Regions from separate parts of the Peribacillus sp. NPDC060253 genome, predicted to be linked through region 2. Evidence: riboswitches for the same ligand, from Rfam matches in the RefSeq annotation. Region 2 holds a riboswitch; each other region holds the start of a gene.
What was found. A riboswitch is a leader RNA that binds a small molecule or an ion and turns the genes downstream of it on or off. The one in region 2 is predicted to bind cobalamin.
Positions count from the first base shown of each region.

Region 1: linked by a shared signal. The riboswitch ahead of ACFWE9_RS14550 (ribonucleoside-diphosphate reductase subunit alpha) and the one ahead of ACFWE9_RS14730 (hypothetical protein) in region 2 are both predicted to bind cobalamin.
Region 3: linked by a shared signal. The riboswitch ahead of ACFWE9_RS00610 (ABC transporter substrate-binding protein) and the one ahead of ACFWE9_RS14730 (hypothetical protein) in region 2 are both predicted to bind cobalamin.
Region 4: linked by a shared signal. The riboswitch ahead of metE (5-methyltetrahydropteroyltriglutamate--homocysteine S-methyltransferase) and the one ahead of ACFWE9_RS14730 (hypothetical protein) in region 2 are both predicted to bind cobalamin.

Region 1 is NZ_JBHXAS010000051.1:8,957-14,609, reverse strand. It holds gene ACFWE9_RS14555 (ribonucleotide-diphosphate reductase subunit beta) at 1-549, opposite strand, end outside; gene ACFWE9_RS14550 (ribonucleoside-diphosphate reductase subunit alpha) at 589-2,886, opposite strand; cobalamin riboswitch at 3,023-3,203, opposite strand; gene ACFWE9_RS14545 (manganese-dependent inorganic pyrophosphatase) at 3,497-4,426, shown strand; gene ACFWE9_RS14540 (hypothetical protein) at 4,518-4,664, opposite strand; gene ACFWE9_RS14535 (SulP family inorganic anion transporter) at 4,747-5,653, opposite strand, start outside.
Region 2 is NZ_JBHXAS010000052.1:8,188-13,840, forward strand. It holds gene ACFWE9_RS14715 (DUF4129 domain-containing transglutaminase family protein) at 1-1,395, opposite strand, end outside; gene ACFWE9_RS14720 (DUF58 domain-containing protein) at 1,392-2,570, opposite strand; gene ACFWE9_RS14725 (AAA family ATPase) at 2,570-3,526, opposite strand; cobalamin riboswitch at 3,714-3,932, shown strand; gene ACFWE9_RS14730 (hypothetical protein) at 4,123-4,629, shown strand; gene ACFWE9_RS14735 (ABC transporter substrate-binding protein) at 4,632-5,576, shown strand.
Region 3 is NZ_JBHXAS010000001.1:111,677-117,329, reverse strand. It holds gene ACFWE9_RS00630 (DNA topoisomerase III) at 1-682, shown strand, start outside; gene ACFWE9_RS00625 (hypothetical protein) at 748-915, opposite strand; tRNA gene ACFWE9_RS00620 (tRNA-Arg) at 1,486-1,559, opposite strand; gene ACFWE9_RS00615 (polysaccharide deacetylase family protein) at 1,841-2,686, shown strand; cobalamin riboswitch at 2,774-2,948, shown strand; gene ACFWE9_RS00610 (ABC transporter substrate-binding protein) at 3,126-4,091, shown strand; gene ACFWE9_RS00605 (FecCD family ABC transporter permease) at 4,054-5,121, shown strand; gene ACFWE9_RS00600 (heme ABC transporter ATP-binding protein) at 5,114-5,653, shown strand, end outside.
Region 4 is NZ_JBHXAS010000089.1:10,108-15,760, forward strand. It holds gene ACFWE9_RS19635 (ABC transporter permease) at 1-595, shown strand, start outside; gene ACFWE9_RS19640 (ABC transporter permease) at 600-1,385, shown strand; gene ACFWE9_RS19645 (acyl-CoA thioesterase) at 1,428-1,904, opposite strand; gene metE (5-methyltetrahydropteroyltriglutamate--homocysteine S-methyltransferase) at 1,901-4,207, opposite strand; cobalamin riboswitch at 4,362-4,552, opposite strand; gene ACFWE9_RS19655 (potassium channel family protein) at 4,800-5,219, shown strand; gene bcp (thioredoxin-dependent thiol peroxidase) at 5,282-5,653, shown strand, end outside.

The DNA.
Region 1 (5,653 bases), on a different contig from region 2:
CGTGGAATGGATGAGTGCTTCAAATAAGTGTTGAGGACTAGGATCGTCCACAAACGTTTGATAGGCATCCACAATCGGTTGATTCCGCTTTATCACTTCAGGGTGTTCTTTAATGCGATCGAAAAGCTGTTTTTGCTTGCCTACCGGAATCAAGGAAGCAAGGATATAGGAATAAGATTCATTATGAATAGATTCCTGCTGGGCCATGTTGGCCAGGATCGCTTTTGCTGCCGGGTCTTTGATGTAACGAAGGATTTCCACTAAAGTCGGCGTTTGAAGGCTGTCCATTCCTGCAATCATCGTAAGGATATCAAGGAAAGCATCCTGGATATCTTCATCTAATTCGCCCCACTGCTTTTTATCCTGAATCATGTTCACGCTCGAAGGCTTCCAAAAGTTATTGATGAGTTGTGTATACGTATCATAGAATTTTTCATACTGAATATCGTTCCAAAGGAGAAAGCCTGAAGCTTCCCCTTTGAATACGCCCGTTGCTTTAGTTGGATGCGTAGGTTCGAGCATCCGGATTTTTTTGATATGATTGGCCATTCGTAAAACTCCTTTAAAAATAGATTACTGATTTGATCGTTAACTTGAGCAACTTTCGCAGGCATTATCATATTCAGATGAAGTGGAACGAACATAATATGTTGATTTCAATCCGCTTTCCCATGCTGTTAAATGGATATCCAATAGAACTTTAGCCTTGATTGTGTTGTGGACATACAGGTTAAAGCTGATAGCTTGGTCAATATGACGCTGACGGGCTGCATTTTGTCTGATGCTTTCCAGTTGGTCCAAGTTAAATCGTGTTTTTTTATAATATTCATACGTATTAGGCGTCAATCCGGGTGCTGTCACTTTGAATTTGAAGTTTTTCTTTTCTTCATAAAATTCAATTTCATACAAGGGATCGATGCCATCCGTGGAATTACCGATTTTAGCGGTCGATGAATTGGGGGCGATGGCCATTAAATATCCATTACGGGTCCCATGTTCCTGTACGTTTGCTTTTAAATCGATCCATTTTTGATCCGTATAGTCACGCAGTTCGAAATATTCGCCTGTATGCCAATCCGATCCTTCGAAATATGGGTATGACCCTTTTTCCTTGGCCAACTCATTGGATGCCTTGATTGTTAAGTAAGCGATCTTTTCGTATAAAGCATCGGCATATTGAACTGCCTCATCAGATTCCCAATAAATATTCTGGGTAGCAAGTAAATGATGCCATCCAAATGTTCCTAAGCCAATTGCCCGGTAACGTTTGTTCGAGATGGATGCCTGCTTGACCGGAAGATTATTCACATCAATGACGTTATCCAGCATCCGGATCTGAATGGGAATCAACCTTTCCAAAACATCACTGCTCACCGCACGGGGCAAGTTGATGGATGAAAGGTTGCAGACAACGAAATCACCGCTTTTACGAACTACAACGACATCGCCATCTTCCGTTTCGTATTCATCCGTGATCGTCGAAGGACTTAAGTTTTGAGCTATCTCTGTGCAAAGGTTAGAACAATAAATCATACCCTTATGTTTATTCGGGTTCTTCCGGTTCACTTCATCGCGGTAGAACATATATGGAACGCCTTCTTCTAATTGGGAAATCATGATGCTTTTCATGATTTCCATCGCATTGATTTTTTCAAAGCTATAATTTGGAAGAATGCCATTTTCTGCTGCCTCGACGGCAAGTGCGTAATGTGTCCTGAAGCTTCCTTCACCTTTCTTCTCGTCATAAAGATCTTCAAGTGAGAATCCAAGTGTTTGCTTGACGGTGTGCGGGTCGAACAGATACCATTCTTTTCTGTCGCGTACAGCCTCCATGAATAAATCAGGTATGCATACACCTGTAAAAATATCATGGGCTTTTAATCTGTCATCCCCGTTTTGCGTCTTCAAATCAAGGAAGCTCATGATATCTTTATGCCAGGCATCCAAGTATATCGCGATGGCACCTTTACGTTGACCCAATTGATCGACACTGACAGCTGTCTGGTTGAATAGTCGAATCCAGGGTGTTGTGCCGGAACTATTTCCAGAGAAGCCACGGATATCAGAACCAAGCGACCGAATCTTTCCTACATAAAGTCCGACACCACCGCCGAATTTAGATACTTTTGCAGCATCGTAGTTAGATAGATAGATGCCGTCAATGGAATCTTCGATGGCATCGATAAAGCAAGAGCTTAACTGTCCGTGTGTTTTACCGGCATTCGATAGTGTAGGGGTCGCAACAGTCATATAAAGATTGGACATGGCCCAGTAAGCTTCTTTTATAAGTTGCAGGCGGTGCTCCGTTTTTTCCAATCGCATGATTTCCATCGCGATGATCATGAAGCGCTCTTGAGGCAGTTCATAGACCTTGTCTCTTTTTGGGCGGGCTAGGTAGCGATCGTTTAATAAGTAGATGCCTATGTAAGAAAAAAGTTTATCTCTTTCCGGGTCAATCATCGAACCCAATTCCTCGATTTCAGCTTTCGTATAAGAAGCTAGCAGTTCTGATTTATAAATGGGATACCGCTGGCCATCTTGTAGTTGGGAGAGTTCCGAAATCAGTTCATAAAATGGGCCATAACTCATGCCTTCATAACCTCGATTGGCTTGTGCATCCCTATACATCGTATTCAACAGTTCTGCAGCAGCAACGAATGTCCAATCTGGAGCATCGATATCCACACTTTCAAGAGCAAGCTGAATCAGTTTTTTTGAAGCCTGTTCTTCGGTTGAGTCACTTTTGCGATCAAGCCATTTTGTAAAACGCTTTTTGAACTTTTCCATATCGAGACGGCCTTCGAATTCCTTCGATAACATTTCAAGCCGAATGGAGTTCGTTTCGGTGTCATTTTCGCTTATAATAGAGTTATATGTTTGAGTCATTAATAATCCTCCTTGTAAAAATCCACTAAATAAAAAAACCGCCCAATGAATTGAGCGGATCAAACGATAGAATAAAGAGCCATGAAAAAATAGCCGTTAAACTATCGTTTCATCATCTCAATCCCCGAAGAATAAGAAACGTGAAAAAATCAAGGCAGGTCTCCTGACTCATGATCATCCTACTTTGAGTCCTTCCCGTATAGAGAGCTATACAGTGGTTTTCTCATTTCGTCACATTTACAGTTGCGGGGACAGTTCCGGGTTTGCACCGGATTCCCTTTTCAGCCATCACTGGCACCTTGGATTATAAAAAATTCTATATATAGTTAGTAGTGTTGTTTGTGTAATCAATATCTAGTATTTCTGCTTATATTATCGTAAGCCATATACGATGATAATTCAACTAATATATTTGAGAAAAACCAACCCTTATCTATTGACAAAGTGAAGGTGGAGGGAAAAGGAATGAAAGATTTTATTGGATAATGGACAATTCAAGCACTGAATTTACGGGCATTTGTGTTAAAATAAAGTGTATTGTAAAGGTGGCTCTCCTTTATTGCGCTGAGGGGATTCGCGGAAAAATATTTATGAAAAAGGAGATAAAATCTTGGAAAAAGTATTAGTTTTTGGACATAAAAACCCGGATACAGACACAATCTGTTCAGCAATCGCATATGCAGATCTGAAAAAGCAACTAGGTATCAACGCTGAACCAGTTCGTCTGGGTGAAGTGAATGGTGAAACTCAATTTGCGTTGGATCAATTTAATTTCGAAGCTCCTCGTCTTGTGGAAAAAGTGGCAGGGGAAGCGGATGGCGTGATCCTTGTCGATCACAACGAACGCCAGCAAAGTGCTGAAGATATTGACCAAGTCCGTGTGCTGGAAGTTATCGACCATCACCGTATCGCTAACTTTGAAACAAGCGATCCTTTATATTACCGTGCGGAACCAGTTGGCTGTACGGCAACTATTTTAAATAAAATCTATAAAGAAAACGGAATTGAAGTCCCTAAAGCAATTGCAGGACTTATGCTGTCTGCCATCATTTCCGATTCTTTATTGTTCAAATCCCCGACCTGCACAGAGCAAGACGTTGCAGCAGCTATGGAACTGGCTGATATTGCAGGAGTCAATGCCGAAGCATATGGCTTGGAAATGTTGAAGGCGGGAGCTGATTTAAGCGACAAAACGATTGCCCAGCTAATCACTCTTGATGCAAAAGAATTCTCCATGGGAATGGCTAAAGTGGAAATAGCCCAGGTGAATGCCGTAGATCCGAACGAAGTGCTTGCCAAGCAAGCCGAATTGGAAGCAGCAATTGAAGAGGTCATCTCTGTGAAGGAATTGGATTTATTCCTATTCGTTGTAACGGATATCTTGACCAATGATTCTGTTGCCCTTGCTCTTGGAAAAGCTGCGAATGCAGTGGAAAAAGCATATAACGTCACATTAAACAATAACATAGCCGTCTTAGAAGGCGTTGTATCGCGTAAAAAACAAATCGTGCCGATTTTAACGGACACATTAAGTAAATAATAGAGAAAAAGGGGTGCTTTTCGGGCACCCTTTTTCATGCGCAAAAAAAGACCCAAACACTCCCATATAATGGTGTTTGAGTCTTTTTAACTTAATTCAAAGCATCCTTCTCTTTTTCATAGGCGATGACAATCAGTTCTTTATTGGCTTCCTCGCCAAGTTTGCTTTCAAAGTTTTTCAGTTCATTCAATAAATCAGGTGACAGATTTGCTGCCGAATAATCCTGTTGGGATGTCATGAATTTTTCGCTCCTTCCAAATAGTTTTCATGTATCTATTTTGTCGGTTTGAAACGTTTCTATTCAGCAGAATTTTACTTCTTCAAGATATTTTACTTTCTGTAGTGGCGAGTTTTTCAAGCAATAAGGAACTTTCATGATCAAGACCTTGCACTTTGACGGGTGTACCGTGAAGCTGATATTTAAGAACAATCTTATCAACGGCACCGACAGCAGACGCATCCCATATTTTAGATTGGGAAAAATCGATGATGATCACATCTGCTTTCTCCTTAGAATCGAACTTCGAAATAAAGTCCTCCACTGAAGCGAAAAATATTTGCCCGCTGATACGATAAATGATTTTCTTACCCTGGATGTCTGCCGTTTTCTCCACGGTCACTTTAGAAATTTTTGCTGAAAAGAAAATCATGCTCAAAAGCACTCCAGCAAAAACCCCTTTTGATAAATCATGCGTATAAAGAACAATGAGAACCGTCACGATCATCACGGCTGAATCCGTCTTTGGAGCCACCTTGAGCCTTTTTAGGGAGGACCAGTCAAATGTTCCGATGGAAACCATGATCATGACCGCGACAAGTGCAGCCATCGGTATTTTTATAAGGACGTCATTGAATACCACGATTAATACCATAAGGAAAGCGCCAGCTACAAATGTCGAGAGACGGCCCCTTCCTCCTGACTTAATGTTGATACCGGATTGACCGATCATTGCACATCCTGCCATGCCCCCAAAACATCCGGCGATGATATTAGCAATGCCCTGGCCTTTAGCTTCCCTGTTTTTATTGCTGTCCGTGTCAGTCATCTCATCGACTATTTGGGCCGTCAACAAGGATTCAAGCAACCCGACAAACGCAAGGGCTATGGAATAAGGGAAAATGATCGCCAAAGTTTCTAAGGTCAAAGGGATATCTGGAAGCATGAACATCGGAAGTGCTTCTGTCAATTGTCCGATATCCCCAACCGTCCGCACCCCAGCACCCGTA
Region 2 (5,653 bases):
GTCCTTTGAATAAATGAATTCAGGACTGTCAAAATAATCTTCAATCGCTTTTGCTTTATCGTACCAATTCGTTTCATTTCTTGTGAGCAACGTTACCAATTCATAGATTCGGTATGGCAAGCCCTCTGGAAGCTGTGTGTTTTTTTCCATTAGCACATCCATCGTTTCATCGGGTTCCGTTACCTTCCTTAACTCCGCTATATCAAAACTCGGCATATCATAGTTCAGCACATATTCTTTCATGACAAGTCGTTCGCCATTTTCCCGTTCGGAAATGATTTTGTCCATCCCCGGATAATAGTTAAAACCAATTCCGTTTTTGCCCTCAATCTTTTTTAAATATCCGGACTGCGGATGAAGGATATGGGAATAAGATTCCATCATGGACACTTTTGCTGTCATTTCTTCTGTTTTTACCACATCCGGAACATCGTAAATATCTAAAGATGTGATATCCTGACCGTTAGAAAAAGATGAAAAGTCCGTTTCCTGCATGGAAACCCATCCTTTCCCCGTATAAATATCCTTGTTCTCCACTTTCCAATAATGTCCGGCTGATGCATCATTATAAAAAACAATGGAACTATCAGGCTCTATCGAACCGCCAAGATCAGAATCATCCTCATCGTATCCGACACTTTTGTCTTTTGAACCACCGTCTTCTTTCATCGCTCTATCTGAATATGAAGTAATATAAGGAACTGGATCCGGCCACTGTGGAGAAAGCTTTGGGGCACCGAAGCCCACAAGGACACTTATCAATATCATGCCTGTCAGCATCAAGATCCATTTATTGATGGAAGCCATCGGAAACCTAATTCGCTCCTGTATCGTTAGACGCAGCAAGGACAGCAGTCCGAGCATCAAGAACCCAATGAGGATGATTCTTACCATTGCCTTATCCCCCACATAGGGAGTGAATGTGTCAAGTACAGATACAAAGATCACCGTTAACATAAAAAAGAAAAAGATGCTTTGCCTCACCATCACCCAGTAATGGATCATGTATGTTACAAGCCAAAGAAGCACAAAAAATAGAAACGTCCGAAATGGATTTGTGATCAGCTCCCAATTCCCATCGTATATATACCCAAGATTGCTTGTAAAATCCACTAGAAATCCCATCAACCATGTTAATTGAAATAATTCGGTTTTCGAATGAAGGAACTGTAATGAAATCATGATATAAGCACTTATGAGAATAAAACGGATCGACCAATGTATGCGGAAATAATGCAAGAGCAGGGAAAAAATCAAAAATAGGACAAAAATGATAATATTACCTGTATCCGTGAGTTTATCGACAGGTCTTAACCACTCCGTGATCAATAACAATCCAAAAATATACAGAAGGACATGCATGAACTTTTCCAACTTTTCGGCATTGACAGTCATTTCGCCATCACCTCTGATCTGCCATCTCCAAAAAAGCTAAGCTTTATCCCCCTCGAGATAGCTGTAGAACTTGCCATTTTTTCCTCATCTGTAAGATCTACTGGTTTCTTCACACATAACATCGTCAATCCCTTATTAGCACGGAAAGAACTCAATATGTCCACCTTTTCAAGGGTTAAATCGGAAACAACGAATATCACAGCCGCGTTTGCCGACAGCAGCCCCTTGCTTACTTTCTCGTTCAAAGCGTTTACCGCACTCGGCTCTTCTTTAGCAAGGCGGTAAAAAATCTTTCGTCTCTGGTTACTGCCCGCTCCTGGCGGAAGGATTAGCCTTGATCCCGTACTCGCATATCCAATCTCCATGCTTTTTTTTAACAAGGCGTGCACAAAGGAAGCCGTCATTACAATGGATTCTTCAAAGAAAAAGGATGGTTGGTTATCAAGAATGATGAATACATCCAGGTTTTTCTGCACTTCGAATTCCTTCGTCATGATTTCACTCGCTCTAGCCGTCGCCTTCCAGTTAATCCACGACAGCTGATCTCCCGGCTGATACTCTCTCACCCCTGATATCACTGAATGTTCCCGTTGAGTTTTCTTTGTTGAACCCATTGACCCATGATTGAACATTCGATCAAGATCGCTGTATGCCAGCTCACGATATGGAGGAAAAACAGTTATTTTCAAAGGCGAGCTATATACCGCTTCCTTTTCAAAGAGCCCAAATAAGTCCCCTATCCAAAAGCGGATCGATTGAAACGAATGATCACCGCGCGGCAAATTTTCCAAAGTATATGACATACTGAAGGTACGCTTGATTCCCGGAAAGATAAGTGTCTTCCTTTGAATCCCCCTATCTTCCATTTCCTGAGGCATCTCCTCCTCCACCACCATCAATAAAAGAGGCAGCCTGTTTTTACGGGTAAATGTCATGGAGATTTCAACAGATTCACCGGCCTGACATTCTCTTTTATTGACCTTTCTTTCAACCGTAAAGGCGTGAAGCGGATATAACAATAGAATCACAGCGTACACAGCGAACGGCAAAAATGAATAAAAAATGAACCAACTGACAAAACCGCCTTGAAACATCGCAAAACAAAAGGAAAATGCCATCAGAAATAACAGGCCAATCACACTCAGGTTTTTCTTTAGAATGATGAAATGGCGCATTAGGTTACAGCCCGCTTCACAGGCACTTGAGTCATCGCGACGATTTCATGGATCACCATTCCAGCGTCGAATCCATCATAATTCGCTTCAGGTTTCAAAATAAGGCGGTGGGAGAATACGAACGGAACTAAATATTGAACATCGTCCGGAAGAACATAATCCCTGCCCTGGAGAAGTGCGTAGGCTTGGGCTGCCTTCATCAATGCAATCGAACCACGCGGGCTTACCCCTAGATAGACTCCTTCATGTGTACGGGTTTGATTCGCCAATTCAACAATATAACGTTTTATTGTATCATCCACGATTACCGCTTTAGCCTCCGCCTGTAAAGCGAGCAGTTCATCTATGGTGATGACGGATTCCAGCTCTTCAAGCGGTGCCATATATTGAGCCCTTTGCAGTACCTCTATCTCTTCTTCCACACCTGGATAGCCCATTTTCATTTTTAACAGGAATCTATCCAATTGAGCCTCCGGAAGCGGGTATGTCCCTTCGTACTCGATGGGATTTTGTGTCGCCATGACGAAAAAGGGCTTATCCAATCCTCTTGTGATACCGTCTATCGTCACACTTGCCTCTTCCATCGCTTCAAGCAAGGCGGACTGCGTCTTCGGCGAAGTCCGGTTAATTTCATCCGCTAAAATAATATGGCCCATTATCGGTCCTGGCCTAAAAATGAATTCTTGTTCCTTAGGATTGAAGATCGAAACACCCGTTACATCAGAAGGCAGTAAATCAGGCGTGAATTGTATCCGCTTAAAGCTTGCACCTATGGATTTTGCCAGTGCCCTGACCATCACAGTCTTGCCGACACCCGGAACATCCTCCAATAAAACATGCCCACCGGAAAGAAGTGCCACGATGCTTAGCTCTGCTATATCCCGTTTTCCAATAATCACCTTTTCAATGTTTCCTAGAACCTTTTCAAGTTTTTGATTGACCTGCTTATATATCATTCTCTACCTCCCGAAAACACCTATCACTTTTATTTCATACCTATTCTATCAATATTATTTTACATTAACCTCCAATTAAACCTTACATTGTAATTTTACTAGATATTAAGTAAACCATAAACGAAATTCTCTAAAAATATTAATACTCTATAAGGAAAAAGGTATGGTAAACTGTTGCTAAGTGAATATAAACCTTTCAGAAAAAGGTGCTGCCCAGTCAGCTTAATAGGGAATTCGGTTTAAAACCGAAGCTGTTTCCGCAACTGTAAATGCTAATGAAATAGGATGCATACCACTATTTGAGGATGAAATCGCACGTCGATTACCATCCATTTACCCAAATGGGAAGGTTCTTAGAGTAAGATGAAGCACAAGCCAGGAGACCTGCCTTTTTTTATCGTATCATGCTCTTCGGAAGATAGGAGATTGTACGGCAGTCTTCCATCTTTTTTCTACTATGATGTTCGATGCCGACCAAGTCTCTTGGTCGGCTTTTTGTTTGCTGCAAAAAGCGATAAGGAGGTCATTCACATAACTACGTACAGGAGGTGGGAGCTTTGGCAAAAAAGGACTTTCGATTTCTATGCTACCCATACATGCGCGAATCCGTTTCTACCGTCGATTTTGAAATCCGCACAGACTCATTGACGACACAAATCGGCCTGGCTGCCTCGCTTACTAAGGATGTCCCGGACGTATACCGTGACTTAATGGAATTACTGCCCATGGCTTACCATTTGAATGGTTCAGTTCGTGGGAAATTAGCCATTACCGACAATGACCTGGACCGGTTAAGTGGAATCTATGACCGGTATGTCGCTGAAGTAAAAGATCGCATCGAGACATTTGTCCTTCCACAAGGCTCTACGGCAGCATGTGCTCTGCACACTTGCCGCAGTGAAGCCAAAAAGTCCGTACGCGCTTTACATAAGGTAAGTCTAGAAAGAGAGATTCCAGCCATTCTCTTTGATTACGCACACTTGCTTGCAAACGTTTTATTCGTAATGGCAGTATACGTCAATAAGCACGAGGGTATCGAGGAGATTCCTTTTATAAGCAAATCATACCCAACCAAACCCTTGAAAAAGAAAGTGGAGGAATAATAATGAAGAAAACCCTACAATTCAGCTGGATTTCCATGCTGTTGCTTACCCTTTTCCTTTCCGGATGTGGAGTAACCGATGATTCAGCCTCAAAGGATAATAAAGATACTAACAAGGCAGACAAAGCCTATACTGTTACAGATGATACTGGAAAGAAAATAAAATTCGATAAAGTGCCGGAAACAGTTGTTTCACTTCAACCAAGCAATACGGAAATCCTATTTGCTCTTGGGCAGGGAAAAAAAGTCGTTGGCGTGACAGACTTTGATGATTATCCTAAGGAAGCAAAGGATATTGAACATGTTTCAGACTCTGTGAATATCAATACAGAAAAAATCATTGCCTTGAAGCCAGATGCCATCATTGCTTATACCATCGGTGATGAAACGACACTGAAACCACTCGAAGATGCTGGCATCCCTGTATTTGTCATTAAATCTGCGGCAAATTTTGATGATGTATATGGAGATATTGGGCAGATTGCTAAAGTCATGGGTGTTACCGATAAAGGGAATAAATTAGTGAAAGATATCAAATCCCAAATTACAAGTGTCGAAGACAAAGTGAAAACGTTAGATGAAAAGGAACAAACATACTTTGAAATTAGTCCTGCTCCGGAAATCTATACAACAGGTGCTGAAACCTTCCAACAAGAAATCCTGGACACAGCAGGCATTAAAAACATCTTTGACGACCAAAAAGGCTGGGTTAAAGTATCCGAAGAAGAAATCGTCAAGCGGAACCCTAAAGCCATCATTACCACTGCCACATATGCAGAAGATGCTGTTGGTGAAATTAAATCGCGTAAAGGCTGGGAAGATATCGATGCCGTGAAAAATGATGACGTCCATTTGCTTGATGAAAATGTCATGTCAAGACCTGGACCAAGGATTGGTGAAGCTGTAGAACTCGCAGCAAAAACCGTTTATCCTGACTTATTCAAATAACCCGGAAGAAGGATGCGCCAATATCTTGGGGCATCCTTCCTTTTCCAGGGTCATTACATTGATACATGCAACTACAT
Region 3 (5,653 bases), on a different contig from region 2:
CATCAAGACCCTTGGTGAGACTGGCGGGATCGGAACAGTGGCAACGCGTGCTGACGTTATTGAAAAACTGTTCAATAGCTTCCTGATTGAAAAGAGAGGGAAGGGCCTTCATGTAACTTCAAAAGGAAAGCAACTCCTCGAGTTGGCACCTGAAGACCTACGATCACCAGCTTTGACAGCTCAATGGGAGCAAAAGTTAACAGCCATTGCAAAAGGAAAGCTACCAAAACAGGCTTTCATCGGCGATATGCGTACCTATGCGAAAAACATCGTTCATGAAATCAAAAATAGTGACCGGAAATTCAAGCATGATAACGTGTCAGGAACAAAATGCCCGGATTGCGGCAAGCTGATGCTTGAAGTGAATAGTAAAAGAGGAAAAATGCTTGTCTGTCAGGATCGTGAATGTGGCCACAAAAAAGGTGTTTCACGTGTAACAAATGCAAGATGTCCACAATGTCACAAAAAGATGGAAATGCGCGGTCAAGGAGAAGCGCAGACATTCACATGTAAATGCGGTTTTCATGAAAAACTTTCTTCTTATAATAAACGAAGAGGACAAAATAAAAATCAAAAAGTATCAAAAAATGAAGTCTCCAATTATATGAAAAAGCAAAATAAAGAAGAGCCGATCAATACTGCCTTGGCGGATGCGTTGGCCAAACTTAAATTCGATAAATAAGAGAAAGAGCCCTTCACGTTTAGCATAAATGTGAAGGGCTCTTTTTCTATATATCACTGCTTCGACTAAACTTCATTCAGTACGGTGCCATGTAATTCATATTCAAGTGTGTTGTCCATTTTTAGTGTGTGATTATCCGAATCTACTCGTATGAGTGTACTGAATGGCTGCTGATCACCTGGACTGAAAATCGCTTCATCATTCTCAGCGTTCCATCGGCTGTAAATACTCATGATCAGTATCTTCCTCCTTTGGATGAGAAGAGTAGTAATTCCCATTTTGATTAGCATCTAACACTTCAATTGACTCTAACGCTGATCACCGGGACTAAACACCGCTGCGTCATTCTCCTTGTTCCATTGGCCTCTGATTGTACTCATGCACATCATCTCCTTTGGTTGAGAATGTCTTACAGTATTTATATACCCGGGTGGGACAAGTTCAAACATTTATTTCAAAAATGATTAAATGATATATTCGATGTAACAATGTCCATTTCACGCCGACTGGAGATCTGATCAAGCAATTCTATCGTAATTACGAGAATACGCGGCTCCAGTTCCTTCAGAACGAGTGTGATTTCGTTCTTTTATCTGTGTGCCACGTTTTACTACTTTTTTAGCCAAAAAGAAAAGCACCTCCAAACAATGAAAAGTTTTAGTGAATAGAATCACCATTGTTTCCAATATTCAGAAGTGCTTTTATCCGACATACGTGATACAGCCTTTTTCAGTTAAGCCAAAAGAAAAACCCTGCTATAAAACGGCTTTAACCGCACTATAACAGGGTCTTCCATACATTAGCGTCCCAGATAGGAATCGAACCTACGACCTACAGCTTAGGAGGCTGTCGCTCTATCCTGCTGAGCTACTGGGACATATAAAAAGTCGACGACTTATTTATTATATTTCTTATAGGCAAACTTTTCAAGCTAATAGCTTGTACTTATGAAAAAATTTCATCATTAAAGCTTAACTGGTGATAAAGTACAGTCCAATAAAGTTTGGTGAGGATGGGTACCAACTCTTTATATTCCTTTTTTTGTGTTAATTGGGATACTTTATTATTCAATACTTTTCTGGTACTATTATGCTAGAAAAAAATAGGAGAATGATAGTGGGAAAATACAGAGTTTTAAGCATAGTAGCATTGCTGGGGATGTTCATTTTACCTGGATGCTCACAAGGGGTTTTAGATAAAATAGGTAAAAAGACGGCTGCACCGATTACGGAAGAGAATATTGAGGTGGCTGCTGCAGCGGAGAATGATGCCAAAATCGATTCGGAGGATGAAGCAAGTCCTGAGCGAATCGATACGAGGAACTGGATAAGGGCCGAGTCCACGGTTCAGCTTCCGATATTGATGTATCATAGCATATCTGAAGGTAATAACCTTCGGGTGCCAAAAGAGGAATTCCGAATGCAAATGGCTTGGCTTCGGGAAAATGGATACCATACATTATCCCCTAATGAAGCATTTCACGTTTTAACCGAAAATCGAATGCCAAGTGAAAAGTGTGTCTGGATTACTTTTGATGATGGGTATACAGATAACTACACGGAGGCTTTTCCTATATTAAGAGAATATGACATGAAAGCGACCATTTTCATGATTGGGAAATCCATTGAAAAAGGTCATCACCTGACGGAAGGTCAAATGATGGAGATGAGCAGAAATGGGATTTCCATCGAAAGTCATACAATCAACCATCTTGAGCTGAACCGGATGACCCCAGAGCAGCAAGCAGTCGAAATGGTCCAGTCAAAGGATTTATTCGATCGAATCCTCCATCAGGACACGACAGTACTTTCGTATCCAGTTGGTCGGTATAACGAAGAGAGTCTCAGGCTGTCGGAAGAAGCTGGATACAAGATGGCAGTTACGACCGAACCTGGCGGGGCCTCCGGTGATCAAGGTATGTATGCCCTGCATCGCGTTCGGATTTCACCCGGATTATCGGTTGGTGGGTTTGCGTCACTGATTGAAAATGCTACAAATCATTGAAGAGGGACAGGGCATTTTGGAGCCAGTCAGAAAAATCATATAATAATAGATTCTTACATGGTGTATAATGAAAAGCAGTGAAAATTACATACATATGAGCGATTTGGTGTCTTAATGACTTAAAAGGGAAGCTGGTTGAATGCCAGCGCGGTCCCGCCACTGTATATGGGAGTTAACGGCTGTGAACCACTGTATGAGATATGGGAAGGTGCCGTTGACGATAACCATGAGCCAGGAGACCTGCCAAGATTCGTACACCTATAACCTACGCGGATGGGAAGGTGTGTGGCAGACCTAAAGAGTCCGTAATTATATTGTTGCCATACAAGCATCTTCCGTTTAACGGGAGATGCTTTTTGTTTTGATGCGCATCTTCGTTTGAAGGAAGCGCTATTTCATAGGTGGGAAAAACTAAATAAAAAGATTGTGGGGAATGAAAATGAAGAAAATTTTTGGTCTGATACTGGTGTTATTACTGACTGCAGGTATGATCGTTGGTTGCAGCGGGGGATCTAATGACGGAACGGAAAAGCAGCAAACGAATCATGCTCAACACCAAGCTTTCCCGATTACGATTAAAGATGCAACGGGTGAAAAAGTAACGATAGAAGAAAAACCGAAGAAAATCGTTACGTTGATACCAAGTAATACGGAAGTGGTATTTGCTCTTGGTTTGGGTAAAAAGGTTGTTGGTGTTTCCGACAATGATAATTACCCGGAAGAAACGAAAGAAATCGAAAAAGTTGGCGGAATGGAAATGAATACGGAGTTGATTGTTTCCTTAAAGCCTGATCTTGTTCTTGCCCATGCATCCAGTGCCCATAATTCAAGTGAGGGATTAAAACAGATTAAGGATGCTGGAATAGATGTCCTTGTAGTCAATGATGCACAAAGCTTCGACGAAGTGTATGAGTCTATCGATATGATTGGACAGGCAACAGGAGAACATGATAAGGCAAAAGAAATCATTACCGATATGAAAACGAAGCTGAAGGCTTTATCTGAAAAAGCCAAATCCGTAAAGGAAGCGGATAGAAAGACCGTTTTAGTGGAGGTTTCGCCGTCTCCGGAAATATATACACCTGGAAAAAATACATTCATGAATGAAATGCTTCAAATGATTTCAGCGAAGAATGCAGCGGCTGAATTGGACGGTTGGGCAAAAATTGATGAAGAGTCGATGATTGCTGCAAATCCGGATGTCATTATTACAACGTATGGTTATTATACAAAAGATCCAATCAGTGAAGTGACCGGCAGAAAAGGATGGCAAGACGTAAAAGCTGTTAAGAATGGCCAAGTCTTTGATGTCCATTCTGACTTGGTGACCCGTTCCGGTCCACGCTTAATAGAGGGAGTAGAGGAACTTGCCAAATCAGTCTATCCGAACGTATTTGACAAATAAAGGGGCGTTTGCTTATTTGATTGCGTTATTGTTTTTACTTTTTGCTTGTACGATTGGCATTTCCTTTGGTTCGGTACCAGTACCGATTCCCGTACTTATACAAATAATCGGCAAGGAGATTTTTCATTTACCGCTTTCCGTTGATCCGGATGTGATGCTGACGAATATCGTGATGAACATCCGCTTGCCGCGTGTATTGCTTGCGGGTTTGGTTGGTGCTTCACTTGCGATTGCGGGTGCGGCATTTCAGGGATTGCTCCGGAATCCGCTCGCTGACCCTTACACATTAGGTATATCATCAGGAGCATCAGTCGGAGCTGTATTGACCTTATTCTTGAATGTATCACTACCATTCATCGGTTTATATACTCTTCCGGTATTGAGTATCTCATGTTCCGTGATCACGATTTTCTGTGTATTGGCTTTTGCAAAAAAAATGGATCGATCGATGAAGGTGGAAACGATCATATTAACCGGAATCATTTTCAGCTCGTTTTTAAGTGCCTTCATTTCTTTGATGATTGCGTTGACGGGTGAGGAATTAAGGCAAATCATTGGCTGGCTCATGGGCAGCGTTTCAATGCGTGGTTGGACGTATATCGCGATCATTTTGCCGTTTTTTATCATTGGTTCTCTGATCTTGCTCATGAATACAAGTGAATTGAATGCGATGACTTTTGGGGAAGACCGGGCAAAACACTTAGGTGTGAATGTGCAGCGGCGAAAAATGTGGATCTTGATTGCTGGTTCGATATTGACAGGGGCAGCCGTTGCAGTTTCCGGGACGATTGGCTTTGTAGGATTGGTCATTCCTCATTTGGTCCGTAGGATTTGGGGGCCAGACCATAAACATTTGCTTCCGTTGTCTTTGCTGATAGGAAGCGGATTCTTGATTCTGGCGGACCTTGTCGCACGGACGATCATAGCCCCATCGGAACTGCCGATCGGGGTCATCACTTCACTTATCGGGGCACCGGCATTTGCGCTGATTTTATTAAAGAGACGGAGAGTGGGTAGGACGGATGCTTGAAGTAAAAGGGTTAACAGGTGGATATGGCAATAAAACCGTTTTGGACTCTGTCTCATTTGACGTACATAAAGGGGAGTTATTCGGAATTCTAGGTCCAAATGGCAGCGGGAAAACGACGCTTTTGAGCATGCTCAGCGGGGTGCTCGATTATAAGGGAGGAAGCATACGGATAAGGGGAAGGGATTTGAAGGATTATTCGTCAAAACAACTTGCACAGGTCATTGCGGTGCTTCCTCAACATTCCTCATTAGCTTTTTCTTATACAGTAAAAGAGACGGTCTCACTTGGGCGCTATTCCCATCAAACAGGTTGGTTCCATAGTTGGTCAGCAGAAGACGAAACGATTGTCCAACGGGTGATGAATCAAACGGGGGTGGCAGATTTTCAGGATCTTCAATTTGAACGATTATCAGGTGGAGAGAGACAGCGGGTCTTACTGGCGCAGGCACTTGCCCAGGAACCAGAAATTCTTTTTTTGGACGAGCCAACGAATCACTTAGATCTTTCCTATCAAAAGGATCTTCTTGATTTA
Region 4 (5,653 bases), on a different contig from region 2:
GATGGCACGTGCTTTTTATTTCAATAATATTGACCGCGAAATTGCCAATGAGATAAAGGACGGCAAGGTCGCCATTGAAATGATCAGGCCTTATAACTATTTAGGCATGAAAACGATGCAAGGACTTGGGGAAGGGATATTCCGTTTCTTCTTCTTTTCGATTCCGGGCATGCTGCTGGTGGCTTTCATTTTTCCTATCGAATTGCCGCATGAGCCGGCAACGTGGGGGATATTCGCCATTTCCTTGCTGTTCAGCTTCATCATCAATACACAAATTAACTTATTGACGGGAATCACTACTTTTTTCTTATATAATAATGCTGGGTTGATTCGGGCTAAAAGGGTCATCATCGATTTATTTTCCGGTCTGTTGCTGCCCATCAGTTTCTACCCGATATGGGCGCAGGAAGTGATGAAATACTTGCCATTTCAGGGGATCAGTTATGTACCAAGCATGATTTTTACGAATGGGTACAGTTCAGGCGAAATTGGCATGGCACTATTACAGCAGTTAATTTGGGTTATCATTCTCATTATACCGATTCAGCTTTTATGGATAGTCGCGAAAAAACAGCTGATTGTTCAAGGGGGTTGATGGGATGTTTTATGTATCGATGTTTTTTCAATATGTGAGTCAGTATATGAAAACAAGATTGCAGTATAGAGCCGATTTCTTCATGGAAATCCTATCTGACCTGCTGAATCAGGTCGTGAATCTGGTATTTATCTTAGTCGTTTTTGGACATACACAATTTTTAAGCGGTTGGAGCCGTGAAGAAATCATATTCATATATGGATTCTTCCTTATTCCATTCGCCCTTTTTTCAGCCTTTTTCAATATCTGGGATTTCAATGATCGCTATATCGTCAAAGGGGAGATGGACCGGATATTAACAAGGCCGATTCATAGCTTGTTTCAAGTCATATTAGAAAGAATCGAGCTTGAAGCGTTATTTGGTGTTGTGACCGGTTTGATCATTATATTCTATTCAGGGGTTAAATTGGATCTGGAGCTTGCGTGGTATGATCCGATTCTTTTCATCATTTTTGCAATAGGAGGGGCTCTTGCTTATGCAGCCATTTTCGTTGCAATAGCAAGCATCGGGTTCTGGTCTGATGCGAAAACTTCCATCATGCCCATGATGTACAATATCGGGAACTACGGACGCTATCCTGTTGATATTTATAATAAGGTCATTCGTTTTGTCCTTACATGGGTGCTGCCATTCGCGTTTGTTGGCGTGTATCCTGCATCTTATTTCCTTAGAAAAGAAGAGTGGTATGCATATGCATTTGCCACACCTGTAATCGGGGTTGCCTTTTTCATGATATCCGTTTTCATATGGAATCAGGGAGTGAAGAGATACCGCGGTGCGGGGAACTAAAAGAAACCCCTTCAACAGCATTCCTGTTGAAGGGGTCTTTGTTTAGTTCCGTTTTTTCTTTCTTTCAATATATCTTGCTTGTGCTTGAACATATTGCTGTTTTTCCTCTTCTGATTCGGGAATGACCTGAGGTACGTTTGTCGGCCTGCCATCTTCATCGATGGCCAACATCGTTAAAAAGGCGCGTGCCGTAAGCTGTTTTTCACCTGTTAATAGGTTCTCACGCTCCACTTTGACGAATACCTCCATTGATGTGCGATGAGCACAGGTGACATAAGCTTCAAGGTTGATAGCATCCCCTGTCTTGATGGGGGCCAAAAAATCAAAAGAGTCGCTTGAAGCAGTCACAACGGGTTTTCGACAATGGCGCATAGCTGAAATGCAGGCTATTTTATCAACATAGGCCATTACTTTCCCGCCAAAGATGGTATTGTGATGATTTGTATCCGGTGGAAAAACAAGGTCGGTTAAAAAAGTCCGTGACTGCTTTGTTGGGTGGGCAGCGTTCTTCTCAATCATTTGCCTGTTGTTTTAGCTAAAAGGTTTTCACGGACGATTTTTGCTGCTTCGACCATGTTTTTCAGGGAAGCGACGGTTTCCGGGATCCCCCTCGTTTTCAGGCCGCAGTCGGGATTGATCCAAAACTGGTCTTTATCCAATACTTTGATGCCCCGTTCAATCATATCAACCATTTCTTCCACTGCCGGCACACGCGGGCTGTGAATATCATACACACCCAGGCCAATACCTTTTTCATACGTTTTTTCCTCGAATGCGGAAGCAAGCTCCCCATGGCTACGGGATGTTTCGATGGAAATGACATCGGCATCGAGGGAGGAGATGACATCCATGAAGCTGTTGAAGTCGCAATAGCACATATGTGTGTGGATTTGGGTTGTATCCTCCACGCTTGAAGTGGATATCAAGAACGAATTAACTGCCCAGTTTAAATACTCATCGCGATCGCTTTTTTTCAATGGCAGACCTTCTCTAAGTGCAGGCTCATCAACTTGGATCATTTTGATTCCAGCTGATTCCAATGCAATGACTTCTTTTTCCAAAGCAAGTGCCAGCTGGTAGCAAACATTCTCCCTGGAAATATCATCACGGACAAATGACCAGTTCAAAATCGTAACAGGACCAGTAAGCATTCCCTTTACCGTCTTCTTCGTCAGTGTTTGTGCGTATACACTTTCCCTGACTGTCATCGGTTCGATAAAATGGACGTCGCCGTAGATGACTGGTGGTTTCACACAGCGGGATCCATAGGATTGTACCCAGCCCTTTTCTAGAAAGACGAATCCTCCTAACTTATGACCGAAATATTCAACCATATCCGTCCGTTCGAATTCCCCGTGAACGAGAACATCCAAACCGATTTCTTCTTGGATTTCGATCCACCTGCCGATTTCTTCGTTTACGAATGTTTCATATTGCGAAGCGGTCCATTCTCCTCTTTTGAATTTCCCGCGTGCTTGTTTAACTTCAACTGTCTGCGGAAAGCTGCCGATCGTAGTGGAAGGAAGAAAAGGCAATTTGAAAAAGTCCTGTTGTTTTTGATAACGCTCTTTAAATGGAAGCTGACGTCCTGTGGTCTTGGTTTTAACCTTTTCGACATTGGATTGTACACTTTTATGATTTCGTGCATTTGAACTTGCTAACGTTTGAACCGCTAATTTATTGGCGTCCACTTTTTCGGCGATAGCATCTAGACCTTGGTTATTTCCTTTGACCAAGAGTGTGATTTCTTTAAGCTTCTCATCAGCGAAAGCAAGGGCCTCTTTCACTTCTTTGGCAATCAGAGTCTCATTGCGGACGGTCACTGGGACATGAAGCAGGGAACAAGAGGGCTGAAGCCAGATCTGGTCTTCGGCTACTTTTTTCTTAAGCGTCTCGATCAATTGGATTTTTTTCGTTAAATCAGAAAGCCAAATGTTTTTTCCGTCAATCACACCTGCACCAAGCACTTTGTTCTTCGGGAAGCCGAATTCTTCAAGATTACTAAGATTCTTCCCTTTGTCATGTACAAAATCAAGACCGATCCCCTGAACTTGTAATTCAATGACCTCTTGGTAGTGTTCCACGGCATCAAAGTATGTTTGAAGCATGATGTTCAGGTTTGGTGCTGCTTCATTCAGTTTTTCGTAGAGGTATGCAACTGTTTGCATATCATCTTTGGAAATTGATGAAACAATGGAAGGTTCATCGATTTGCACCCATTTCACTCCTTCTTGCTCCAACTCTTGCAGGATTTGCGTGTATAGGGGAAGCAAACTCAGGATGATGCCAGGAATATCTTCTTTGTTGAAGCCTTTGGAAAGGGAGATGAAGGTATAAGGTCCAATTAACACGGGCTTCGTTTCAATCCCTAGCTTTTCCTTGGCTTCCCGGTATGCAGCAAGTGGTTTGTTTTCTGTTAAGTTCAGCTGTGCCCGTTTTAATTCCGGGACGATATAGTGATAGTTCGTATTGAACCATTTCGTCATTTCTGAAGCGACTTCATCCTTGTTACCACGGGCCATGGAGTAATAAACGGAAAGGGGAACGGCGCCGCCTTCATAAGCGGAATAACGTTCAGGAACAAGACCGAACATGACCGACATATCGAGCATTTGATCATATAAAGTGAAGTCATTGACAGGAATGATATCAATGCCTTGATCTTTCTGTTTTTGCAAATTGCCCAACCGGATGGCTTCTAGTTGTGCCGTAAATTCCGTTTCAACGATTTTCCCGGACCAGTAAGCTTCCAATGTGCGTTTCCATTCACGATCTTCACCGATTCGCGGGTACCCTAAACTACTACTTTTCAATATTCTCATCCTCCTGCATTCTTTTAATTTGATGGAAAACAACAAAAAAAGCACCCCTAACCGTCAAAAAGAGAAAGTTAGAAATGCTTAGAATAAAGAGGTATGCAAAATACCCCTTTCAATTATAAGGTCCCTAACACCTCCCTATCTCCCGTAGGTTAAAACAGTGTTGTTGAAACAGGCAGGTCTCCTGACTTAGGGAATATCATTAGCTCCAGCCTTCCCAATCCTTAAGATCAGTGGCATATGGATGGCGCTAACATTCCCATTACAGTGGCGGGACCGTGCCGGAATTACACCGGGCTTCCCTTTTAATCCTAATGAAAATTAGGAACCTATTTCCACATATGAAATTTCATAAAACCTGCTCGATAAGCTGACTGCAGGCACTAAACTTTTATAAAATAAAAACTATTATAAAAATTTAGACAATCTTAACATATCCGACCTTAATGGTCAACAAGGAAAAAGCTCCCGACCCCTGACGAACCCGTAGTGGCTGTGGGAGTGGTAAGTATGAAGTCAGTCCCTAATAAAGAATATATTGTTTGGACAGGGAGTATGTATAAAGGAAGTGGCGTTTTGAAATGGGGCGTGGGGAATGACATTCTACATCTTGATTGCAGGAATCATTTTTTGCATGGTGATGAGCATTCGGACGTTATTTCTTGTTGAGTCAGGAGGAAAGAAGTTTTCCTTGGAGGATTTGCTGTGGCTTGGCAATTTATATGCGACAATATTAGTTGGATTTGCACTGATTTATTTATTATACGAGCTTCAGAATCATTCGGTGATTCTTGATATGGGCAATCGTTTGGATGGGACTTTCTATGAACAGCTGAAGACTTCTTTTTATTTTAGTGCGATGACGATGTTTTCTGTAGGGTATGGAGATATAGCCCCAATAGGCATGGGCAGGATGATAGCTACGATTCAGGCCTTCATCGGGTACACGCTCCCGGCAGCGTTTGTGATTCGGACGGTAATCGACTTGGATCAGAAAGATAGGAAGGATAAATGAAAGTTGTGTTTCTTTCGATTATTGGGTACTCTTACCATAATGAAAGAAATGGAGGGTTCAAAATGACTGTTAATATTGGCGAAAAAGCACCTGATTTTCAACTCACTGCAAACAATGGAGAATTGGTTTCCTTATCGGATTTTAAGGGCAAATACATTGTTTTATATTTTTACCCAAAAGATATGACACCAGGCTGCACGACGGAGGCCTGTGATTTCCGGGACCATAATGAGCAGTTTGAGGAACTGAACGCCGTCATCATAGGGATCAGTCCAGACCCGGCAACACGTCATGAAAAATTCATTGAAAAGCATGGATTGCCTTTTTTGCTGCTAGCTGATGAAAATCATGAAGCTGCTGAATCATTTGATGTGTGGCAATTGAAAAAGAACTTCGGAAAGGAATACATGGGCATTGAACGTTCAACTTTTCTG